One region of the Alcanivorax sp. IL2 genome, then DNA from elsewhere that is predicted to be linked to it. Evidence: predicted binding sites of a transcription regulator. Region 1 holds the regulator's gene; each other region holds the start of a gene.
The links. Region 1 encodes PhoB, which activates phosphate uptake and scavenging genes when phosphate is short. Its sites were predicted from a motif close to TGTCATANNNNTGTCANA; they were not measured.

Region 1 (3,271 bases):
GTCGTCCGCTGGCCACCGGTGCCATCAGCGCCAAGAAAGCCCTGGCGCTGTTCTGCGGGCTCGGGCTGCTGGCCTTTGTGCTGGTGCTGTTCCTCAACGAGCTGACCTTCTGGTTGTCCTTCGGTGGCCTGGGGCTTGCTGTTCTCTATCCCTTCACCAAACGCTTCACCTTCATGCCGCAACTGTTCCTGGGCGCCGCCTTCAGCTGGGCCATCCCCATGGCCTTTGCCGCGGAAACCGGGGCCGTGCCGGAAATTGCCTGGCTGCTGTATGTGGCCAACCTGGTGTGGACCGTGGCCTACGACACCGAATACGCCATGTGCGACCGGGAAGACGACCTGAAACTGGGCATCAAGAGCACCGCCATCCTGTTCGGTGATGCGGACCGGTTGATGATCGCCATCCTCCAGGGCCTGACTCTGCTGGCTCTGATCATGGTGGGGCAGCGACTGGACTTTTCCTGGCCCTGGTACCTGGGCCTGGGCGGCATGACCTTGAGCTTCCTGTTCCAGCACAGCCTGATCCGCTACCGGGAACGCTGGCCCAGCTTCCATGCGTTCCTTAACAACCACTGGGCCGGGGCGTGTGTGTTTGTCGGGTTGTATTTCCAGTACTTCTGAGCGGCGAGCTTCTAGCTGCTAGCTACAACGCGAAGCTCCATATCTAGCCACCGGCACATGCCCTGGATTCGTGTTGCTGCTTGTCGCTTAAAGCTTGTAGCTCGCCCCCTTCTTGCTTTTCCTGCAAAATCCGACCAACTTGTCATACACATGTCACAAAAAAGCAATCTAATAGGGCATCACAACAGACAGGCAAGGAAGGAAAGCCATGTCCCGTAACCGTATTTTGATTGTTGACGACGAGCCCGCCATTCGGGAAATGGTGGCCGTTGCTCTGGAGCTGGCCGATTTTGATGTGCTGGAGGCGGAAAACGCCCAGCGTGGCCACGAAATTATTGTCGATGAACGCCCGGATCTGGTGCTGCTGGACTGGATGCTGCCGTCTGTCACCGGTATCGAGCTGGCCCGCCGCCTCAAGCGTGATGAGACCACCAACGAAATCCCCATCATCATGCTCACCGCCAAGAGCGAAGAGGACAACAAGATCCAGGGGCTGGATGTGGGCGCCGACGACTACATCACCAAGCCGTTTTCCACCCGTGAGCTGATTTCCCGCATCAAGGCAGTACTACGCCGGGCTTCCAGCACGGCGGCGGACAAGGCCATCGAAGTGGAGGGTCTGTGCCTGGATCCGGTGAGCCACCGCATCAGCGCAGACGATGAGCCGGTGGACATGGGGCCCACGGAATATCGCCTGCTGGAGTTCTTCATGAGCCACCAGGAACGGGCCTACTCACGGACCCAGTTGCTGGATCAGGTGTGGGGCGCCAACGTGTATGTGGAAGATCGCACCATCGATGTGCATATCCGCCGCCTGCGCAAGGCACTGGCCCCCTTCGGCTACGACCGCTTTATCCAGACGGTACGCGGCACCGGCTACCGGTTTTCGGTAAAATCCGCCAAAGCAGGCTGAAGCGTCCCGTTCTGCATAGCGCATTGCGCGCAATCCGGAGAGGTGGTGCAATGCGGGTCGGTTACGGTTAATGCACCTACGTAGCCGCAACGGAGCGGCGGAAGCGAGATCATGAAAGCCAGTCTGGCCAAGGAAGTAAACCGCATAGTCGGCCTGATCCTGCTGTCCGTGGTGGCAGCGCTGGCGGTGGGCCACATCTGGCCGCTGATAGTGGGTCTGCTGGGCTATATCATCTGGAGCACCCGGCAACTGTTTGGCCTGTACAGCTGGCTGGTCCGCGATGACCATACCGAGCCCCCGGACAGCATCGGCCTGTGGGGGGAGTTCTACACCCGCCTGGAACACCTTTTTCAGAAAGAACGCCGCGCCCAGGAAAATCTGCAGGGCATCATTCACCGTGCCCAGCAATCGGTGAATGCCCTGGAAGACGTGGTCATCCTGATCGACCAGCACGGCTACCTGGAATACTGGAACCAGGCCGCGGAACGCTACATGGGGTTCAACGCCCGCCAGGATCTGGGCCAGCCGCTGACCAACCTGGTCCGCCATCCGAAATTTACCGAATACCTCAGCCAGGGGGATTTCCGCGACGCCCTGGAGATTCCCTCACCGGTGGACGACAACCGCATCCTGCAATTTCGCGTGACCGAGTTTGGTGTGGGCGAACAGCTGATGATGGCCCGTGACGTGACCCGGCTCCATCACCTGGAGCAGATGCGCAAGGATTTCGTGGCCAACGTGAGCCACGAACTGAAAACCCCGCTGACCGTACTCAAGGGTTACCTGGAAACCCTGCTGGACACGGTACCGGAGGAACAGTCCCGACTGCGCCGTGCCCTCGCCCAGATGGACAACCAGTCCAACCGCATGGAGGCTCTGGTCTCGGATCTGCTGTTGCTGGCCCGGCTGGAAGGCACCGACGCGGACAACCTGAGCCAGGCGGTGCCGGTCCATGGCATGCTCAAGCGCATGCGCGAGAATGCCATGGCGATCAGCGCCGACAAGGGCCACAGCATCGAGCTGGATGTGCCCGAAGAAGCCCGCCTGATCGCCAACCCGGCAGAACTGGAAAGCGCCTTCGGCAACCTGATCACCAATGCGGTGAAATACACCCCCGCCGGTGGACAGATCCGCATTCGCTGGTGGCAGGATCAGCGAGGCGCGCATCTGGCAGTGAGCGACAATGGTGTCGGTATCGACCCGGCCCACATCCCGCGCCTCACCGAACGCTTCTACCGCCCGGACAACAGCCGCGTCACCGAAACCGGCGGCACCGGCCTGGGCCTGGCCATCGTCAAGCACGTGATGATCCGCCACAACGGCAAACTGGAAATCAAAAGCGAACTGGGCAAGGGCAGCGTCTTTACCTGTCACTTCCCGGCGGATCGGTTGGTGAGTAAACCCACGGCGGTGGCAGGGTAAAAAACCACTGTAGGAGCGCCGCTTGAGGCGCGAACCGAGCGTAGCGAGGCAGCAACTCAAAGGCGATATCCTCGCCGAGGCTCGGTTCGCGCCTCAAGCGGCGCTTCTACAGCTGCCTCTAGCCACAACGAACAAACGGCGATGCCCATGAAAAGAATCTGCGTCTATTGCGGCTCCAGCCCCGGTGAGGGAAACGACTACATTCAAGCCGCCGAAGGGCTCGCTCAGGAACTCGTCAGCCGTAACCTGGGATTGGTCTATGGCGGCGCCAGCGTAGGCGTCATGGGCGCCATCGCCAATGCGGTCATGCAGCGGG
Region 2 (3,271 bases), 480 kb from region 1:
TTGATCCTCGCCGTAGTGCTGTTTGCCGGCGGTTTCTGGACCGGTAGCAGTGGCGCCCTGGATACTTCTGCGGCCAACCAGCGCCTGCGCAGCGATCTGAAGACCGCCAAGCGTGAGCTGGAAGCGGCTCGTAATGAGCTGGCTCTTTACCGCACCGATACCGAAGTCACCCGGGAGGCCCGGGAAACCCTGCGCCAGGAGATAAAATCCCTGCGCGATCAGGCCGCCGAGCTGGAAGAGGCGGTGGTGTTTTACAAGAGCGTCATGGCGCCGGGTGCCAGTGAAGGGCTGCAGATTGAAAAAATGGTGCTGCAGCCGGATGATGAAAACGGCTTTTACCGCTACCGCTTGGTGCTGGTGCAGGCAGGGGATAACCGCAATTATCTGTCTGGCGACATCAGTCTGACCCTGCGTGGCAGCCGTGATGGTGAGGCTTTTTCCCGAAAGGGAACCGACTGGCTGGAAGATGGCAGTGAGACGCGCTTCCGGTTTCGTTACTTTCAGGAGCTGAGTGGCCGCTTTCAGGTACCGGAAGGGGTGGAGCTGGACGCTGTGGACGTAGAAGCTGAGAGCGGTGGCAGAAACCGTTATCAGATACAAAAAACCGTAAAATGGCAGTAGGAGAGACCCGTGCTTGGCCGAGACAAGAAATCCGCAACAGGTAGTACATCCGGTTCGTCCCAGGACTATCGTAACCACACCCTGGTCGCGCCCAGCGCCACGGTTCGGGGTGATATCGAATTCACTGGTGGCCTGCACGTGCAAGGCACCGTGGAAGGCAATATCAGTGTGGGCAAGGACGGTGGCCGTCTGATTATTGGTGAGACAGGTGTGGTCAAAGGTGAGATTCAGGTGCCCAATGTCATCATTAACGGTCGTGTGGAAGGGGATGTGCACGCTACCGAGAATCTGGAGCTGGCAGAGAAAGCCGCTGTGGAAGGGAATGTCTATTACCTGATGATCGAAATGGTCATGGGGGCCCGGGTAAACGGCAAGCTGGTGCGGCTGGATGATGAGCGTCGCAACCTGCCGGCACCGGATGCCACGGGCAAGAATGCCGGCAAGACCGCGACCAAGTCTGCGGTAGCTGAATAATTCTTGACTGTTTTAGTCGGGTACTGGAACATAATCAGCCCGTTGGCCTTATCGGCCACGGGCCAATCCGCCATCCGTTGCTAGCGAGAGTATGACCGAAACCGCCCCGATCTCATTCACCGATGCCGCCGCCGCCAAGGTCAAGGAACTGCGTGACGACGAAGGCAATCCGCAACTCAAGCTGCGCGTGTATATCACGGGGGGAGGCTGTGCCGGTTTTTCCTATGGCTTCACTTTCGATGAGGCGGTCAACGACGACGACACCATCGTTGAAAAGGAAGGCGTTACCCTGCTGGTCGATGCCATGAGCATCCAGTATCTTGATGGTTCCCAGGTGGACTACGAGAAGGGGCTGATGGGCTCGCGCTTTGTGGTCAGCAACCCCAATGCGGCCACTACCTGCGGCTGCGGGTCTTCTTTCTCCGTCTAGGCTTTCCTGTCCCTCTGTGGGAGCGGTCGTTCGACCGCGATTCTCCCCGGTTTTTGAAATAACCGCCCTGCCAGCCACTTTCGCGGTCGAACGACCGCTCCCACAGGCGTGTGTTGCATGAAGCGTGCAGCTTTTCCTGCTGTCACAAAACCTTCACCGTTTGATCAACTTTCCGTCGTTTTCGTGGGAGACACTGTCCCCATGATGACTACTAAACCCACATTTCAAAGAATGACCGCCGCGGACACCCGCGCCATGTGCTGGTTGCTTCAGCAGCCCCAGGCTGCCCGTCGCGCTCGTATGGCCCGTCTGGTGTCGAGGCTCGGCGATGGGCCCTTCTATGTGGCCCTGACACTGCTGATCTGGTGGATGGATCGGCAGGGGGGCAGTGTATTTGCCCTTACCGCCATGGCCGCCTACGCCCTGGAGGTGCCGCTGTTCGTGTTGTTGAAGCGCCTGATCAAACGACCGCGTCCTGCGGATGCACTGGAAAGCCTGTCTGCGTTTATCCAGCCGGCAGATCGCTTCAGTTTCCCTTCCGGCCATACTGCGGCCGCCTTTGTGATGGCATCCCTGCTCTGCGTGTTCTACCCGCCGGTGATGCTGTTGGCGCTGGGTCTGGCGGTGATGGTAGGGCTGTCACGGGTGCTGCTGGGCGTGCATTACCCCAGCGATATCCTCGCTGGCGCCACCCTGGGCGTCAGCTGTGCCATGCTGGCGCTCTGGCTGGTTTAGTCCTTCCCCTCGACGATCCTCTCCCACTCTGGCCATACGGCCGCACAGTTTTCTAATCCTCCGTAGGAGCGGCGCTCGAGCCGCGAATTTGCTTGCGATAAAGGCCGGATGGCTCGCGGCTCATACCCGTGGGGCACAGAGAGCGCCGCTCCTAAGGGGGATGGCGAGGTTATGAGAGGCGGCTCTTCGCCTTTCAGGGCAAGGTGACCTGGCCCAGAATGGCTTCTCTGGACGCCCCGGTGACCACCGGCGCATTCCCGTTCCTTCTCTCCAAGCGTGCCCATGCCAGCCAGGCAAAGGCGGCGGCTTCTACCCAATCCGGGTGCAGGCCCTCGCTCTCGGTGCTGGTCACAGGAATACCCAGATGATGCTGTAGCCGTGCCAGCAGGTGGTGGTTGTGGGCGCCGCCGCCGCACACCAGCAGTTGCTGCGGGGAGAAATCCCTCAGTGCGTCACTGATGCTGCAGGCAGTCAGCTCGGCCAGGGTGGCCTGAACCTGTTGTGGTTCACTGTGGCCAGGAAGGTGCTGTGCCAGCCAGTCCCCATGGAAAAGCTCGCGACCGGTGCTCTTGGGGGGAGGCAGACGGAAGTAGGGATCATCCAGCAGCTGTGCCAGCAGCGTCGTGTCTGGCTCGCCGCCAGCGGCCCAGTCACCGTTGCGATCGAACGGTTGCTGGCGGTGCTGCTGGATCCAGTGATCCATCAGTACATTGCCCGGGCCGCTATCGAAGCCGCCCAGCAGGGTGTTGCCGTCCAGAAGGGTCACGTTGGCCATGCCACCGATGTTGGCAATGGCGCGGCGCTGGCCGGGGCGGGCAAACAGTTGCTGGTGGAAAGGCGGGACCAGGGGTGCCCCCTGGCCGCCCAGCGCCATGTCCTTATTGCGGAAGTTGCTCACCACGCTGATGCCGGTTTCCACCGCCAGGGTATCCGGGCAGCCCAGCTGCAGGCTGAAGCCACTTTCGCCGGGCCGGTGGCGTACGGTCTGGCCGTGGCAGCCAATGGCGCGTA
Region 3 (3,271 bases), 870 kb from region 1:
GCGATCAACGGAATATCCAGCCAGGACACATGATTGCTGACCAGAAACACCGGGGCGTCGACCGGGGTGCCGGTGACAGTCAGCTCCACGCCGAGGATGCACAGAAAGCGACGACACCAACGCTGCTTGGCCACCAGCACCACCGGCCGATAAGGCGACCAGAACGCCCCCAGCAAAAATGCCAGCACAAAACCCCACAGCAGATAAAGCACGATGCGGGCAACCCGCAACACCCTGCGCAGTTGCGGCCAGAGGCCGCTTTGCATATCAGGACTGACGCTGACGCTATCGTTCATTTCACTCATAGTTCAGAGCCTGAGCCGAATCGTATAGGCCCCGTTCCTACACCGCCTGGGCCGGTTGCAGGAAGTGCTGCACATAACGGGCCGGCAGGTCATCCACCGCCATCAGCACGAAGAAATCCAGGCAATTGAAATCCGGGTCCCAGCAGGGCTCGCCACAGACCCGGGCGCCCATGCGCAGGTAGGCCTTGAGCAACGGCGGCATTTTCACGCTCTCGTCGTCGGCATTGCCCGGCAGGCGCTCCAGACGCAGGTGCGGCTGCACCCGCAGTGCCGGCTCGCTCAGGTGACGCTGGTTGATGCGCTGCTGAATGGCGGCCACGTTGTAGCCCTCACTCAGGGCAATGCTGGCGCAGCCCAGCAGGTAGCGCACATCGTTTTCGAGCATGTATTGGGCCAACCGCGCCCACAGCACGGTGATCACGGCACCGCTGCGGTGGGCGGGATGAATGCAGGTGCGGCCGATCTCTGCCACCCGGCCATCCAGATGGCGCAGCATGGACAGATCGAATTCGCCGCTGGAATAGAAACCGCCGGTGCGATGCAGACGCTCACCCGGCAACACCCGGGTGTACCCGACGATCTCGCCGCTCTGGTTATCGCGCACCACCAGGTGCAGACAGTGTTTATCAAAGCGGTCCCGATCCAGCCCGAAGGGAGCACTGAAACTGGCGCCGTATTCCTGGGAGAAAATACGGTAGCGCAGACGCTGGACCTTGATGATTTCCCGTCGGGAGCGGGTGAAGTAGGCACTGAACCGTCCAGCATTTTCCGCATCCGCCGTCATGTCCCTGGGGAAACGGAGAATATCGGCAGTGGCCGTAAACGGCTTGGCCAGGGCCCCTCTTAAGTGGGGGCTAAGGGCTTTGATCTTTCCTGCGGCTTGCGCAAGCATAGTGTACTCCACTGGCAGTTTCGGGCAGTTTCGCCAGTGGACGTGGCACAGTGGTGACGCTTGGGTGACAGTTGTGCGACAAGGGTTAAAGCAGTGAACAGTTAACAGTGAATAGTTAATAGTTGCGCGGAAGTGGCGCTGTGGTTGCTGAAACGCATGAGACCGCGCGCAAAAAGTGGGGAGTGAAATTCCGGGTTGAAGATAGAGAGGCGATTGCGCAGCAATTCGCGTAGCAAGTACAACGCCCCGGCCGTTTGTGAAAAGGATATTTTATGGACAAGCCAGTCATTGTTTCCCGGCAGCCCTACCCATTGCCGGTGAAGAAAGGGGAAAAGGTGTTCTGGTGTGCCTGCGGCCGCAGCGCAAACCAGCCTTACTGTGACGGCAGCCACAAAGGCACCGGCATCACCCCGGTGGCCTACACCGCCCCACGGGACAAGATCGTGTTCTTCTGCGGCTGCAAACACAGCGGCAAGGGGCCGGTTTGTGATGGCAGCCATTCGAAGATAGTGAATAGTGAACAGTTGCCGTAGGGTGGATTAGCCTAAGGCGTAATCCACACACCCCCTGTAGGAGCGGCGCTTGAGCCGCGAACCTCGCGTAGCGAGGAAATCGCCCAGAGGGCGATCAGGCATTTCCATGCTCGACAGCCCCTCTAGAGAGATCGGAGTAATTCGCAAGCCCTTTTCCTCGCTTTGGCTCGGTTTCGCGGCTCAAGCGCCGCTCCTACGGCGGCTTCGTGGCCAGGCGTTTAACCGGTATTGCGCAGCCCCGCTGCAATACCCGCGATGGTCACCATCAAGGCGCTTTCCAGGACTTTATCGCCATCCTGCTGGCGCAGGCGCGCCATCAGTTCTGCCTGGAGCAGGTGCAGGGGGTCCGTGTAAGGGTCGCGGACACGGATGGACCAGCGCATCACCGGGTTGTTGTCCAGCAGATCCTCACGCCCGGTGAGGGCAGACAGGGCATCCACCGTGCCGGTGAGTCGCTCGCGTAACACCTCACCCAACCGGGCCAGATCAGCGTCATCCCCGGCCAGGCGTTGCTCGTACCAGGCCGCCACGCGCAGGTCCGCCTTGGCCAGCACCATTTCCAGCATGTCCACCACACCCTGAAAGAAGGGCCACTGCGCCACCATTTCCTGCACGGTACGGCTCTGCGCCGGATCCGCCTGGGCCGCTTCCAGCGCCGCGCCGGTGCCCAGCCAGGCGGGCAGCATCAGGCGGATCTGGGTCCAGGCGAACACCCAGGGGATAGCCCGCAGGGAGCTGATGCCGGCATCCTGCTTTCGCCGCGCCGGGCGACTGCCCAGGGCCAGCCGGGACAGCTCGGTTTCCGGGGTCACCGTGCGCAGGTAGCGCACCAGTTCCGGCTCCTCCTGGACCACGCTGCGATACCCGGCCACGGAGACATCCGTCAGCGTCTGCATCTGTTCCCGCCATTGCGGCTTGGCCGCCCGGGGCGGCAACAGGGTCGCTTCCAGGGTAGCGGCCACATATTGCGCCAGGTTGAACACGGCCACCGCCGGGCGACCGTACTTGAAGCGGATCACTTCCCCCTGCTCGGTGACACGAATGCGCCCGGCCACCGAGCCCGGCGGCTGGGACAGCAACGCCATGCGAGTAGGCGAACCACCCCGCGAGATGGAACCACCGCGACCATGGAACAGGGTCAGTGGAATCTTGTGCTCGGCAAACAGCGCGGTTAGCTTTTCCTGGGAGCGGTACTGGGCCCAAGCGGCACCGAGAAAGCCGGCATCCTTGGCAGAATCAGAATAGCCGATCATCACTTCCTGGCCCCCGGCCACTCGCTGGCGGTAGAACGGCACCGCTAGCAAGGCCGACATGGTGGCCTCGGCATTGTCCAGGTCATCCAGGGTCTCAAACAACGGCACCACCCGCATGGGATTGCTGACGCCGGCGATTTTCTGCAGCAGCATCACTGCCAGTACATCCGACGGAGCCCGGGCCATGGAGATGACATAGGCGCCCAGCCCTTCACTGCCCTGCTCGGCAATCACCCGGCAGGTGGCCAGCACTTCTGCCACCTCGTCGGTGCATGCCTCACTGGCGTG

Region 2: the regulator PhoB is predicted to act here: its motif matches at 1,666-1,683, upstream of ACMG4N_RS00045 (phosphatase PAP2 family protein).
Region 3: the regulator PhoB is predicted to act here: its motif matches at 1,261-1,278, upstream of ACMG4N_RS14735 (CDGSH iron-sulfur domain-containing protein).

What each region holds. Positions count from the first base shown of each region.
Region 1 is NZ_CP179932.1:485,159-488,429, forward strand. Features, by position in the region: gene ubiA (4-hydroxybenzoate octaprenyltransferase) at 1-620, shown strand, start outside; gene phoB (phosphate regulon transcriptional regulator PhoB) at 829-1,533, shown strand; gene phoR (phosphate regulon sensor histidine kinase PhoR) at 1,645-2,955, shown strand; gene ACMG4N_RS02245 (TIGR00730 family Rossman fold protein) at 3,103-3,271, shown strand, end outside.
Region 2 is NZ_CP179932.1:8,792-12,062, reverse strand. Features, by position in the region: gene ACMG4N_RS00060 (DUF6776 family protein) at 1-621, shown strand, start outside; gene ACMG4N_RS00055 (bactofilin family protein) at 631-1,095, shown strand; gene erpA (iron-sulfur cluster insertion protein ErpA) at 1,187-1,525, shown strand; gene ACMG4N_RS00045 (phosphatase PAP2 family protein) at 1,727-2,260, shown strand; gene ACMG4N_RS00040 (anhydro-N-acetylmuramic acid kinase) at 2,454-3,271, opposite strand, start outside.
Region 3 is NZ_CP179932.1:3,198,687-3,201,957, forward strand. Features, by position in the region: gene ACMG4N_RS14725 (lysophospholipid acyltransferase family protein) at 1-305, opposite strand, end outside; gene ACMG4N_RS14730 (GNAT family N-acetyltransferase) at 343-1,197, opposite strand; gene ACMG4N_RS14735 (CDGSH iron-sulfur domain-containing protein) at 1,470-1,730, shown strand; gene ppc (phosphoenolpyruvate carboxylase) at 1,949-3,271, opposite strand, start outside.